DNA from 3 places in the Sporosarcina sp. P16b genome. Region 1 is predicted to be linked to each of the others. Evidence: riboswitches for the same ligand, from Rfam matches in the RefSeq annotation. Region 1 holds a riboswitch; each other region holds the start of a gene.

Region 1 (4,820 bases):
TAATCCCTACACTCTTTTATCAAAGCTAGACTTGCTTACTATACAATTATATTCTGCAGACAAATATATTTTCAATTACATCCACTTAACGTAGTTGGCTCCCGCCAAAATTCCCCCGCTTAATTTCTGCAACTTCATATACCGCCACAAATGCATTTTTGTCTACGTCACGAATGATTTCTTTCATCTTACTATCTTCCAAATGATAAATATTACAAGTGATTTCTATGAATTCCTCTTTTGTAAAACTCTCCTGCACTACTTGATATGTTGCTCTCCGACCTAAACGTCCGTGAATCTCTTCAATCATCAATTCAGGTTGATCCGTTACAATCTTATATGTTTTGGAACCACTAAATCCAATTTCCATGATAGATATGACTTTCGATGCGATGAAATAAGCAATTGCTGACATAATCGCACCAGTCAGCCCAAAGACAGTTGAAACGACAATAAAGACAAAAACATTTAGGAATAAGATTAGATCACTTGTACCAAATGGGAGTTTTCTTGAAAGCAATACTGCGAGCATATCAATACCGTCGAGTGCTCCACCATTACGCAAAGCTATTCCGATTCCGACTCCAATAATGATCCCGCCAACGACAGTTATCAATAATGTATCATCTTGAACAATGATGGGAATATGATGCATTAAACTTGTACTGGCGCTTAAGGATACGATGCCCACGACAGAAAGTGCTGCAAAGCGCGTACCTACCTGTTTGTAACCAAGGAAGATAAACGGGATATTTAAAATCGCAATCAAAACGCCTAACGGAAGTCCAAAAACTTTAGAACCTACAATACTTAGGCCTGTAACCCCACCATCCGATACATTGTTTGGAATAAGGACGGACTCAAGTCCATAAGCTGTGATCACTGCACCCATCATGACGAAAAAGGCTTGAAATAGAAGACGTAACTTCTTATGTGACTTCTTTGTAATTACTTTCATCTTCTCATTCCTTTCAGTTATTCAGTAAGTCACATACTTCTATTTACCATACCCTTTTATCTATATAAACTATTCCATGGACAGTAGATTTTTGTAGTTTTTTGTATAAGTGGCATGACGCGCAACTAAATATAGTTGTAGCATAGAAACCACATGGCCGCAGTAACCCAAGAGTCGTATCGAAAAGGAAAAGACCAGTCATCCCATGATGACTGGTCTTTCTAGTAGTTAAAATCTTGATTTTGCTGGTTTCTTCATTGGGGCTTTATTCATCAAATACGAGATGAATGTATCATCCGCCAAGTTGGGATTGGATGAGTTCAGCAACACAGCTAGATTCTTCGCATCATCGAGCGCTCTATGGGCGTTATGCACTTGAATTCGGTGCGCTCTCAGCAATTGTTGTAGTTTGCCGTTTTCAAATCCATAATTTTTCCATTTGATTTGTCTAACGGAGCAATACCAGTCCATGTCGAGCGTTTCAGGTAATAGTCGACTAACGAAGCCCCTATCAAATGATGCGTTATGTGCTACTATACCGTCTGCTTGATCTAGTATTTTTAGTATTCTATCCATATCAAGCGACTTCCCTCTAACCATCTGATCGGTAATGCCAGTGAGCTGGGTAATTATCGGGGAGATAGAATAGAACGGTTCTTGAAACTCGCAATACTCATCTGCCACTCGAACAATACGATTATCTTCATACTCTCCAAGCATAACCCCTAACTCGATTACTTCACTCGTCTCGGCACGCATGCCTGTTGTCTCCACGTCAATAAAAGCTATATGTTTTGTCATGTAAAAACTCCTTTTACACTCTATTTGCATGATATCGAGAATATAATTATGAACAGTTTGATCCTTTTAGTATATCAGGATTTCAATACAATATGTTCCATTTGAACTGTCAGCATTTAATTGAACGTCTAGTAATTTCATAAGTTGCCACACAATTCAACGTGCTGTATACTAGGATTGCTTACATGATTGTCCGTCCGGGTGCTTGAGTGAATCAGGCTGAGATAGCAGATGAATCCTCTGCTGACCGTTAATCTGATCTGGGTAATGCCAGCGTAGAGAGCGTGATCGATGGAATTATACAGGAATCTCTTTCCTTCCTCGGCCGTCTGCTCTTCAGACGGCTTTTTTGTATAAAAAATAACGAGGAGTGGAAGAGTTTGAAAAAGTTAAAGTTTACCGATTTATTGATCACCATCATGATCGGCGTTGTATTTGGCGTGCTCATGAAGTTTTGGGATGATTTATACACTGTCGTCAAACCGATCATGCCTGTTGCACGTCAACTGCTTTACGGTATGTGGTTCATGGTGGGGCCGTTTGCCTTCCTATTATTACGAAAGCCCGGTACTGCATTCATCGCAAGTATTGCGGGGGCTTCCTTGTCTGCATTTGCCGGCCATGGTATTGAAGTATTGATGTATGGATTTGTACAAGGACTTGCTGCTGAATTATTGTTCGCTGCATTCCGTTATCGACGCTATTCTATTTTAATTGCAGGGTTAGCAGGAGTCGCGTCATGTCTTGCAAGTTTCGGACTTGATTTGATTTATGGTTACGCAGCACTCGAAACATGGGCACTCATTGTGAAATACGGATTACGTGCAATCAGCGCATTCATCTTCACAGGTATTTTCGCTGTGTTTATTGTAAAAGCGCTAGAAGCAACAGGTGTGACATCGCTAATTCGCCCCGTCGATAATAAAGAATATACGATGCTTGATCAGTAAAAGCGGAGGTATGATCCAACTATGAATAACATCAGCGTTACCGAGTTACGACTGAAGTTTCCTGGAGAAGATGCTTTGGTCTTTAAGGACCTCTCCTTCTCTGTTCAGCCCGGTGAAAAAGTTCTCATGCTCGGTCCTAGCGGTTGTGGGAAATCCACTTTACTTCAAGTACTGAGTGGCATTATCCCGAACTCTATCGAACTGCCAATGAAAGCAACAAGCATTCAGTTACCTGACTCGTGGGGGTTCGTTTTCCAAGACCCAGATACACAGTTCTGTATGACCTACGTCGATGAAGAACTCGCATTCGTTTTGGAGAATCTTCAAGTGCCGCGTGAAGAAATGGCACCTCTTATTGAGGAGGTGTTGAAGCGTGTAGACTTGCACTTGATAGATGCCCACACGCCCATCAATGAAATGTCTCAAGGTATGAAACAACGGTTGGCATTGGCTTCTGTTTTATTATTGGAACCGGACGTGCTATTTCTGGACGAACCTTCCGCATTACTGGATCCGGAAGGCACGCAACAGATATGGACTTCTATTAAAGAAGCAACCGCTGATAAAACTGTGATCATCGTGGAGCATAAAATCGATTTGATTGCTGACTGGGTAGATCGTGTTGTGTTGTTTAATGATCATGGTGTCATACTAGCAGACGGTTCACCTGCAGATATTTTTGCAAACTTTCAGGAAGAACTGAAACGTTATGGCATTTGGTATCCAGGGGTATGGGAAGAATATAAAACATCTGATGCATTTCAATTAATGATGCTAAATCGTCAAGCCGTTTCATCGCAAAAGAAAATTCAGATCCAAGACTTTCACGGTTATCGTGGTCCAGTGGAGAAGATTTCCGCCAAACATGCGACTGTACAGGCCGGTGACTGGATTACGATTGTTGGGGAAAATGGTTCTGGTAAAAGTACATTGCTTTTATCTCTTATGCAATTGCTTCGGACTAACGGCGTCTATGAAGTGAACGGCGTAGCCATTGTGTGGAAAAAGAAGAAACGGCAACTCCCGAAAGGTCTATCGCTCGTCTTTCAAAATCCCGAACTACAATTTGTAACGAACTCGATTACGGAAGAATTAACAGTATCTTTGCACGGTATGCCAAAAGCCGATGCAGACATGTATGCAAAGGAATTGATGCGCTTATTTAACCTGCCCGATTCCGTTTCACGCCATCCTTATCAACTATCTACGGGCCAAAAGCGTCGCTTGAGTGTAGCAACTGCCCTTACTCCTAGTACGGATATCCTGTTACTCGATGAACCTACTTTTGGACAGGATGCACGAAACACAATCGCTATTCTTGAGAAATTGGAGCAGTTGCGCACGAAAGGCATGACAATTTTGATGGTTACGCATGATACGGAAATAGTAGAGAACTTCGCTACTGCTGTTTGGACTGTAGTTGACGGCGTTGTGCATACGGCTAATGGAGTTGGTGGTGCAAAGAGTGTTTAATTGGTTCACACCTAAACGCGAAACCTGGCTATTCCGAGTCAATCCCGCGCTAAAATTCATCGTATTTTTTGCGTTCTTGATCATTACGCTTGTGAATCAAAGTTTACCTTTTGCTATCTCACAGGCTATTCTATATGGAATATTATTTTATGTATTCAGTGGCTATTCACTGAAGAAACTTTTATTGCTTTCCATTCCGTTAGTCATTTCATTCCTGTCCACTGGATTGACGATGTTATTATTCGGTAAGGGTGAAACGGTGTTGTGGCAATGGGGACTACTCAAGATCTCCGAGGAGAGTATTCAACACGCGCTGTTGCTCGGGAGTAAATCACTTTCATTTGGCTTCGTCGGTTTTACGTTTATCTTAACAATCCAACCCGTACTATTCTTTTATGCTATGATGCAGCAGTTTCGTCTGCCGTCTAAATATGCCTATAGCTTTATTGCAGCGTTTCGTTTAATTCCTGCTGTCACTGAAGAGCTGCAAATTCGCAGGAACGCGTTGAAAGTACGGAATCTACAGTTTTCCAAAGGGATTAAAGGTGTGTATGAGCGATTGCAATCCTATACCGTTCCTCTCTTTGCCCAAAGTATACGTCGTGCGCAACGCATTGCCGTTGCGATGGAAGCGAAAC
Region 2 (4,820 bases), on a different contig from region 1:
CCACATCGTCATTGATGATGAAAGGAACACGATACAATCTGCAAAGTGCCTGACACTTTCTAGCGAATCCGAGCAAAGCCTCGCCTTCAAGCGCATTAGATCCCTTTTCACGCAACTGGAAACATGTGACACCACCGCGAAGAGCCGCTTCTACTATTGCTAACGGATCCTGACTCTGAGCGTTTGGTGTACCCATTACAAAATATAAGCCTAATGCTTTCCTCACTTCCATGTTTGACATCAGTGCATCTCCTTTTTCAGTTCACCGTATGCCCAGTGATTGGTTGGTCCGTGCCCTGAACCAATCTTCAGGCCATTTTCAATCGCGGCCTGTATGAATTGCTTCGCTTCGGCAACTGCATCCGTCAAAGAATAGCCCTTAGCCAGAAAACTCGTCAAAGCCGCTGCGAATGTGCATCCGGTCCCGTGTGTATCTTTGGTTTGAATCCAAGGTGTTGTTACAGTGAATGACTGCCCTTCTTCGTCCGCGTAATAATCCTTTGCATCCAGTACATCATTGCGGTGACCGCCTTTCATAACGACGGCTCTTGCTCCCATTTTGATAAAAGCGGCTGCAGCTTGCCGAATGTCTTCGTCTGTTCGTATTTTCATTCCGGTTAGCACTTCCGCTTCAGGAATATTTGGAGTGACAATGGTAGCTAGCGGTAGTAAATGCTCTTTTAATGCTTCAATCGCCTGTTGCTGCAATAAAGCCTGTCCTCCCTTTGCAATCATGACAGGGTCAATGACTAAAGGAAACGGAGGGTATTCCTTTAATAGCGCAGCTACTTCAGTAATGATTTCCGCCGAAAACAGCATCCCAGTTTTACATGCTTTTACATCAAAATCATCCAGTACTGCACGAATTTGTGCTATTACTCCATCTGTCTGTATTGGATAAACACTGTGAACACCGTGTGTGTTCTGAGCAGTCACTGCAGTTATGGCAGAAGTGCCGTATACACCTAGCTCCTGAAACGTCTTTAAGTCGGCCTGAATTCCTGCGCCTCCTCCGCTATCTGAACCGGCAATGGTCAATGCTACTTGTACTGTCAATCGAAAAACCTCCTGTCTAGTATACTGAAATTGTTTTCCGTTCGTTATCCAATGTATGTAAGGTATTTAAGAAGTTTACAGCAAAGTCGCCAGGACCATGTGAAACCTTTGCAGTTTGTTCACCAGCCCGTTTATAAAATGAAAGTGCATCTGCTACGGCTTCCAGGGGATGTTCCATTCCTACGGAGAGAAATGCACCCGTGACAGAACTGAGTAAACAACCCGTGCCGGTTATGGTGGTCATCATCGGGTGGCCGCCCGTAATGGATAATGTGGAATGGCCGTCCGTGACTAAATCGACTTCGCCTGAAACCGCCACGAGACAGTTGTACTTAAGGGCAGTCTTTTTCGCTATACTTTCGATGTCGGCAGAACCTTCTCCTGCGTCAACACCCTTAGCGGCCCATGGAACATCTGCAATCGCAGCAAGTTCCCCTGTATTACAGCGGATTAGTGTGATATCTACCTCGTCCAACACTTTTAGAACGCTAGCTTTACGAAAAGCCGTAGCACCTGCACCAACTGGATCTAGTACTACAGGTTTTCCTGCTGCGCGGGCACTTTTTCCCGCCAAAATCATTGCGTCTACTGTTTGTTGCTTCAATGTACCAATATTTAAAATACTGCAAGCGGCAATTTTTGCAATGTCTTCTGCCTCCTCCACTGCATCCGCCATAACGGGAGAAGCGCCTATTGCAAGTAACCCATTTGCCTGGAAATTCGCGACTACAAAGTTTGTCATGCAATGAACGAGCGGTTGCTTTTGACGAAGTTCTTGAATAAGCTGCATGTTTCTTTTCCTCCTTAAAAAGGTATATATACAAAAAGCCCATGCATAGGTGGGCGGTTGGGTATGAAAACTACCCACTTTCCTCCGCTAGTATGTACTAGATCAGGTTCAAAGGGTTTGCGTAATTGCATCTCAGCCAATAAAAGGCGCCCCTAGTGGTGGCTATGTATTAGACAGGCTGATTATATCATATACATGAAAAAGGTTAAAATAATACTGGCATTATAGGATCAAAGTAATTGGAAATGAGTGATTGTGCATAGATGAAAAGGTATAACGATATGCTGAATGTTACATAATTATCTGAAGGCGTATAACTGTTTCAGATGAAATAGATAAAAGGGAGCAGATCGCAAATGGAGAAATTATTCGAAATTCAACAGATGAATCATTCATTGGATGATATATCATTCACGTGGAGTGACACAGGTGGTTATTACCGTGTCTATAAAAATGACCGACAAGTATATGAAGGAACGGCTCCAAAGTTTACGGATGGAGAGCTAGATCCGTCATATCCTTTTCAATATACAGTGGAACGAGTGGAGGAAGGACGGGTTCGAGATGTAATTGTTATCCAGACATCACCTCTGACAGAAGTACAGGAAGATGAACATCCTTTACAACGCTTGGTGATCACAACGATTGCCGCCCCATCACAAATTGCTCTGTCATGGGAGTGGATTAAGGATGTAGAGAAGTTTGATGTTTTCCGGAATGGACAATACATCGAGACAATTACGGATAATCGTTTTATTGATCGCGAGACAAGTTCTTCTGAGGCGGTAGTATATAGTGTCGTGGCAACACGCCCATTACTTGATAGCAATCAGAAAATGAATGTCAGTAAATCAATCGCATCAAAAGTGTATGAAGTGATTATGCCTCCAGATCCTAATAATAAACCAACAGAAGAAGTCTATACATTTTCCGTGCGAGTAAAGCAACGGGATCGATTACTCATTCCAGTGGCTGACAGGAAAAAGTTAAATGAAGTGAAGCAATGGAAGTTCCGCTACACGACTTTTTTAAAGGAAGATATCATAAAAAACCCGAATCTTTTTTCGTCGATTCCATACTTTACAGGAGACGATCGGGACTTTAACCCTGAAGGAAAGAGCTTCCGTACCCGTGTAGATATAGAAGGAGAGTTCATCGGAGGAGACAGCAATCTGCGGTTTACGAAAGCAACAGGGCCGTCAATTGGCTTAAATACTATGAAACGGTATAAGCGTCATGCCCATGCTTCTGTAGAGGGTATAGAAATCGATCGGTTGGAGGAGAAATCGACAGAAGTTCATTTTACAATCAATCATGATGTAGGCAATCCATTAACCGCTTCACCGTCTATTCACTATGAAATGAAAGCTCATTTGGATCAGCAAGGTAACTTAGATCTAGTTGGCTATCATAATGATGCGCCTCATCATGAAATTTATTTAGCGATTGATGGCGAGAACTGGCGTCCTGTGCATCGTACTGAAAGTGAAGGATTGGCGTATTTGACGGGTGTGCTAGGAGATAACTATTGGCGCTATATGACGTGTAATTAACAATGAACCGCCGCAATCCATAGTGAATTGCGGCGGTTCATTTAACTATGCTTTACTAGTTGATCGTTTCTTGAAAACTCCTCCGTTCCGAATTAAGCTTTCTGACTCGGACGTTCAACTTTCCAATTGACTCTGCTGTCAGTTCAATTTTTCCATTTTGCTTATGTTTTTTCCATATCTCCAATTTTTCACTTATTTCTTTTGTGTTTTATCTATTGGCTGCAATACTTCCGGCCTTTCATTCTATTACTCGACAACAAGTCACCGAGGTGCCATTTGCTGGATCGAACTTTATAGGCTTGGAACTTCAAAAACCTTTTCATTGTTTTATAATGGCATTTTGTTGAAAGCGCTTACTGAATAGTTTAAAATAATAGATAGCTTATAAAAGCGTACACATTAGGAATAATGTGAAACTATGTTTCGTATAATAGCTTTGCGTGCATAACGATTGCGCTGGGATACAAGCAAATTAATGAGAACAGGGAGTGTGACGCAGTATGGTACAAGCTTCAGAAAATCTAGTTTATGCAAATCCGAATACACAAGGTTCAAAGGTTCAGTTCAAAGAACGCTATGATAATTTCATCGGTGGCAAGTGGACAGCACCAGTAAAAGGCCAGTATTTTGATAATTCCACGCCAGTTACAGGTAAGGTATTTACCCAAGTAGCTAGATCTACAGAAGAAGACATTGAACTGGCTCTAGATGCAGCTCATGCAGCAAAAGATGCATGGGGAAAAACATCAGTCACTGAACGTTCGAATATTTTGCTGAAGATAGCGGATCGTATTGAAAAGAACTTGGAAATGCTAGCTGTAGCTGAAACGTGGGATAACGGGAAAGCTATCCGTGAAACATTGAATGCCGATCTTCCGCTTGCAGTGGATCATTTTAGATACTTTGCTTCTGCAATTCGTGCGCAAGAAGGCGGAGTTAGTCAAATTGATAACGATACAGTAGCCTACCATTTCCACGAGCCGTTAGGAGTCGTCGGGCAAATTATTCCGTGGAACTTCCCGATTCTGATGGCGGTATGGAAACTTGCTCCGGCATTGGCTGCAGGAAACTGTATCGTGTTAAAACCAGCTGAGCAAACACCTGCTTCCATTTTGGTATTGGTTGAATTAATCGAAGACTTACTACCAGCGGGTGTTCTGAATATAGTCAACGGTTTCGGGCTGGAAGCAGGAAAACCACTAGCATCCAATCCGCGCATCAATAAAGTTGCCTTTACGGGGGAGACGACAACAGGTCGTCTAATTATGCAGTACGCTTCTCAAAACTTGATTCCGGTTACATTGGAACTGGGCGGAAAATCTCCGAATATTTTCTTCGAGGATGTCATGGCGCAAGACGATGCATTCCTTGATAAGGCTGTTGAAGGTTTTGTTATGTTTGCATTGAACCAAGGTGAGGTC
Region 3 (4,820 bases), on a different contig from region 1:
AGAACGTATCGAAAGTTTTACAGCGAGAGTGGATCCTATGAATAGTAAGCAATTATTCATTACACCAACTACAGAATGGCAGCCAGGTGTTCATTATTTACGTGTGGATCGAGGGCTACAGAATAAAAATGGGATTGCAATGAAGAAGTCCTTTGCTGTGATGTTTACCGTATATCCTGACTAATCACATACAATCGAAAAAGGCTATTGCGATCAGTCATGGAGACGCCCGCAATAGCCTTTTGTGTACTTTACTTCGTTACTTTAGAAAACATTTCATCCGTACTAATATCTAAGATCATATCGTCCACTTCAGGTTTCGTCTTGATCATTTCCATTTCATGGAGCCAGTCCCGTACATCTTCCCACGAAGTTTCATCCAGAGCGCCAAAAGCTTCACCGTGTGTATCCATCTTAGGCAATAGAATTTGTAAGCTTTCCGTTTCGATTGCTTTGTCCAACGGGAAGTTTGCTTGATCTTGGTTGTTCAGCAAGAGGTCGAGTGCTTCTTCGGGCTGTTCTACCATAAATTCATAGCCTTTTTGTGCTGCTCGCCAGAAAGCCTGGATCGCGTCTTGTTCTTTATCCCAAGTATCATCACTCGTCAATAACACGATTTCACTATAATTCGGCACGCCATAGTCTACCGGATTAAAGTAGCGTGTTTTGAATCCTTTTGAGTCCATGACAGGCACTTCGTGATTAATAAATGTTCCCGTCACGGCATCGACGCGTTTTGAAACGAGTGAAGATTCCAGTTCAAATCCGACGTCGATCATATGTACTTTGTCGTAATCGCCCCCGTCATTCGACACCATCGTTTTAATCAACGATTCGTTCAGTGGAATCCCGGGATAGCCGATAGTTTTCCCTTCAAGGTCTTTAGGTGATTGAATCGAGCTTTCTTCCAGCATGACGGTGTAATTAAGCGGCTCACGCACGATGGAGGCAATCGCTTTAACCGGAATATCTTCATTTGCTTGCGCTAAAATGACATCGGGTTGGTAATACAGTCCAAGTGTCACTTTTCCCGCTGCAGTCAAGTTCATTGGATCGGTCGGATTGGCAGGAAATTGAATGTCTACCTCCACATTTTCTTCATTAAAATAGCCTTTTTCCTGCGCTACATATAGATAACTATGTACGGCATTCGGATACCAGTCGAGCATGATACTAACTTTTTTCATTTCATTGCTAGGTGTTTCTTCTTGTTTAGCAGGGGGTGTATCTTTCGTACATCCAGCTAGCAATAACAGAAGAAACATGATGCTAAGGAACAGACGTTTTTTCATTGATGATTCCTCCAGTGTAAAAAGTGTTTTTCTAATACGACGACGAGTAGAAAGAAGATAATACCTACTGCAGAAAGCAAGACGATCGGTGCGAATACGGCGGCACTGTCAAATTGCGTCATCATTCTTCTGCTGAAATACCCGAGTCCTGCCTGAGCGCCTAGCCATTCTCCAATAGCTGCACCGATTACGCTAAGTGTAACCGCCACTTTGAGCCCGGAGAAGAATGATGGCAAAGCGGAAGGTAGGTCTAGTTTATAGAAGATATCTTTTGAAGATGCGCCCATTGTCCGCATTAATTCATGCAAGTTTTTATCCGAAGAGCGTAAGCCGTCGAAAACGCTGACGGTTATCGGGAAAAAAGTAATGAGGACGGTGACCGCGACTTTACTCCAAATGCTGTAGCCGAACCACAAGACAAAAATCGGTGCGAGCGCAATGACAGGAATCGTTTGCGACGCGATGAGAATAGGGTAAAACGCTTGCTCAATTGGCTTCTTACTATACATCGCAATCGCCAGTGTGGATCCGATGATGATCGAAATAGATAAGCCGATCAAAATAGTTAAAGCAGTCGGAGGTAAGTGGTGGATAAACAGCTCCGTTTTCAGCTCCCATAACCTGATCAGAATCGCAGAAGGGGACGGGAAGAGGAAGCTTTTGTCGTAAAGACGTGCTGCAATTTCCCATACGCCAAGTACGATCGCGACGAAAAGTATAGACCAACTATACGAAGTCATCTTCTTCATAGCCGCGCCTCCGAACGAAGGTCGCCGATGAGTTGCTCTTTCAGTTCCATCAGTTCCGGGCGTGCCAAGTCCCGCGTCGTGCGTGGTCGGCTGAGAGGCACGATGACTTCGCGAATCGTCTGCACCGGTTTTTCAGCGAGCACAAAGATGCGATCGGATAGAAATAAAGCTTCGTCGATATCATGTGTGATGAAGACGATGGTTTTATCGAGTTTCTGCCATTGATCGATTAGCCACTCTTGCATCGTCAGCCGCGTGATTGCGTCCAGTGCGCTGAATGGCTCGTCCAATAATAAAATATTTGAGCCGGTCAGGATCGTTCGCAAAAAGGAAACACGTTGTCGCATCCCGCCGGATAAGTTTCCAGGGTAGGCGTTTTCTTCTCCAGCTAGTCCGAAGTCAGCGAGTAGTTGGATGATTTCATCGGAAGAAGGTTTGCGTCCTTGAAGCTCTACTGGTAATTGAACATTTTCTAGAATCGTTCGCCACGGCATGAGTAAGTCTTGCTGCGGCATATAGCCGACCTTGCCTAGCCGCCCCATTGTCACTTCTCCGTTCAATGAAATCTTCCCACTGTCAGGGTTCTCAAGGCCGGTGACGAGTCGGAATAACGTACTTTTACCATACCCGCTTGGTCCAATAATGCTAACGAATTCGCCTTCTTTAACGTGCCAGTCAACTTGATCGAAAATAACAGTAGGTTTCGAAGCTTTCGTTGCTTGATAATGAAAAGAGACATTCGTAAACTCTAAAACTTTATTCATCATATTCTTACCACTTCTCATTTCTTCAAAAAATTCACACAAAAAAACCACTTCTCTGTGCGAAGCGGTTGCATAGTACGGCCAAAATCCGTCATATGTCCACTTCCCTCCGCTAGCATTATCTAGTGCAGGTTCAAGGGTTAAGGCGAACGCCTTTCTCAGCTAAAGCACCCCTAGTGTTTATCCAACTCTTATCGTTACATAGTCTAGTAAAGTAGTCAACTTCAATTTAGTAACTATTCTAGTAACAATCCGCAAACCTCTTGCATTTAATTGGTCATCTATGTAATATAATGACTAGCAGACCGGAATGGTATTTCGGTCATTTTAAAGGGAGTGTCTTCATGGATCGAAGAGAAGAAATTATATTGGCGGCTGAAAAATCATTTTCGATGTTTGGCTATAAAGCGACGACGATGGATCAGGTAGCGAAGATAGCGAATGTAGGAAAGGGTACGATCTATACGTTTTTCTCAAATAAAGAGGAATTATTTCATTCAATTGTGTGGAAAATGGTTGAAGAAATGAAAGATATCTCTGAACGGACAGCTATAGAAGGTGCGACTTTTCAAGAGAATGCCCATGCGCGTATTATGCAGTTGCTGAAATTTCGCGAGACGCATCAGTTATTCATTAAACTGATAGAAGAAGAGAAAGAGTTGCGCACACCTGCTGTAGGAGATGTGTTAACTACTATTGAGAAGGAAATAGTGAATTTCATTGCTGGAAAGATTGATCGCGGTGTCGCAAAAGGAGAATTGAAGCCATGTGACAGCGAGCTGATTGCATATCTTTTATTCAAATCTTATGTAGCACTAGTTAACGATTGGTCAAAAACGCATGACAAACAGCTGACGGAGAAGCAAATCACGGACGTGTTAAACAATACAATTTTCTCCAATTTATTAGTGTGACGTGCGAATGACGGAATATAGAGTGAGGGTTTATACTAGATGAATAAAATTTGGTTCATAGTCAGACGGGATCTCCGGAATATCTCCAAGAATAAAGCCGCGCTCATTGTCATTGCGGCGATTGCGTTTCTCCCTTCCCTTTATGCTTGGATGAACATCCTCGCTTCGTGGGATCCCTACTCCAATACGAAAGGCGTAGAAGTCGCGGTCGTCAGTGAAGACGTAGGTGCAAAAATCGAGGATAAGGAATTCAATGTCGGGGATGAAGTCATCGTCTCGCTGACCAAGAACGACGATCTAGGCTGGCAGTTTGTAACGAAAGATGAAGCGTTAAAAGGCGTGAAACACGGCGATTACTATGCTGCGATCATTATTCCGGAAGACTTCTCAGAGAATTTAAGCAGTATCGTAACCGATGATATTAAAAAGCCATCATTGGATTATTATATTAATGAAAAAATCAATGCAATTTCCCCGAAAGTAGCGGGCAAAGGCGCGTCTGCTATTGTAGAAAATATCGACAAAACATTCGTCGAACAAGCGAATGAAGCAGTCCTCAAAGTATTCAATAATCTCGGAGTAGAAATTGAAGGAAATCGAGTGAATATCGAAAAACTACGGGATTTAATTTATCAATTGGAATATGACATTCCTGAAATTTATTCGAAATTACAGATGGTAGATAAAGGCTTGGATTTTGCCGATTCATCTATTGATCGCGTAGATGTCGTGCTGGATGATGTCAATGCCGTGCATGCTAATGCGAAAAAGTTGAACGCACGCTTGATCAATAAGTTGCAAGAGAATGAAAAGGCTGTGGATCACACGTTGCGCGTCATTACGTCTAATTTGGAGAGTGCACAGACGGCATTTCGCAAAGTACCTAATTTAACGAGCGAGCTGTCAGGCAAAGGAGAAGACGTCGATCGTCTTGTCGAATCGCTACGTGATAAGCAAGGCAAGTTGGAAGATACGAATGCGCGTTTAGATGATATTTACGATTATTTGAAAAAACAAGATCAGAACCTTAAAGAATCTACAAACATTAAAGATTTGCAGAGTACTTTGAATGATAGCGTCACAGATTTAAACCGTCTGAAA

Evidence for each region. Region 1 has a riboswitch for thiamine pyrophosphate ahead of CSV77_RS09240 (ECF transporter S component). Riboswitches for the same ligand answer to the same signal wherever they lie in the genome.
Region 2: another riboswitch for thiamine pyrophosphate. It lies ahead of thiM (hydroxyethylthiazole kinase); the one in region 1 lies ahead of CSV77_RS09240 (ECF transporter S component).
Region 3: another riboswitch for thiamine pyrophosphate. It lies ahead of CSV77_RS06005 (ABC transporter ATP-binding protein); the one in region 1 lies ahead of CSV77_RS09240 (ECF transporter S component).

The regions. Positions count from the first base shown of each region.
Region 1 is NZ_PDYO01000006.1:66,784-71,603, reverse strand. It holds gene CSV77_RS09250 (YitT family protein) at 86-958, opposite strand; gene CSV77_RS09245 (exonuclease domain-containing protein) at 1,187-1,759, opposite strand; TPP riboswitch at 1,947-2,058, shown strand; gene CSV77_RS09240 (ECF transporter S component) at 2,140-2,709, shown strand; gene CSV77_RS09235 (ABC transporter ATP-binding protein) at 2,731-4,182, shown strand; gene CSV77_RS09230 (energy-coupling factor transporter transmembrane component T family protein) at 4,175-4,820, shown strand, end outside.
Region 2 is NZ_PDYO01000005.1:92,451-97,270, reverse strand. It holds gene thiE (thiamine phosphate synthase) at 1-241, opposite strand, end outside; gene thiD (bifunctional hydroxymethylpyrimidine kinase/phosphomethylpyrimidine kinase) at 241-1,056, opposite strand; gene thiM (hydroxyethylthiazole kinase) at 1,073-1,846, opposite strand; TPP riboswitch at 1,909-2,010, opposite strand; gene CSV77_RS08290 (DUF3238 domain-containing protein) at 2,203-3,399, shown strand; gene adh (aldehyde dehydrogenase) at 3,900-4,820, shown strand, end outside.
Region 3 is NZ_PDYO01000003.1:58,108-62,927, forward strand. It holds gene CSV77_RS05990 (S8 family peptidase) at 1-184, shown strand, start outside; gene CSV77_RS05995 (ABC transporter substrate-binding protein) at 252-1,292, opposite strand; gene CSV77_RS06000 (ABC transporter permease) at 1,289-2,041, opposite strand; gene CSV77_RS06005 (ABC transporter ATP-binding protein) at 2,038-2,805, opposite strand; TPP riboswitch at 2,893-2,990, opposite strand; gene CSV77_RS06010 (TetR/AcrR family transcriptional regulator) at 3,150-3,719, shown strand; gene CSV77_RS06015 (YhgE/Pip domain-containing protein) at 3,759-4,820, shown strand, end outside.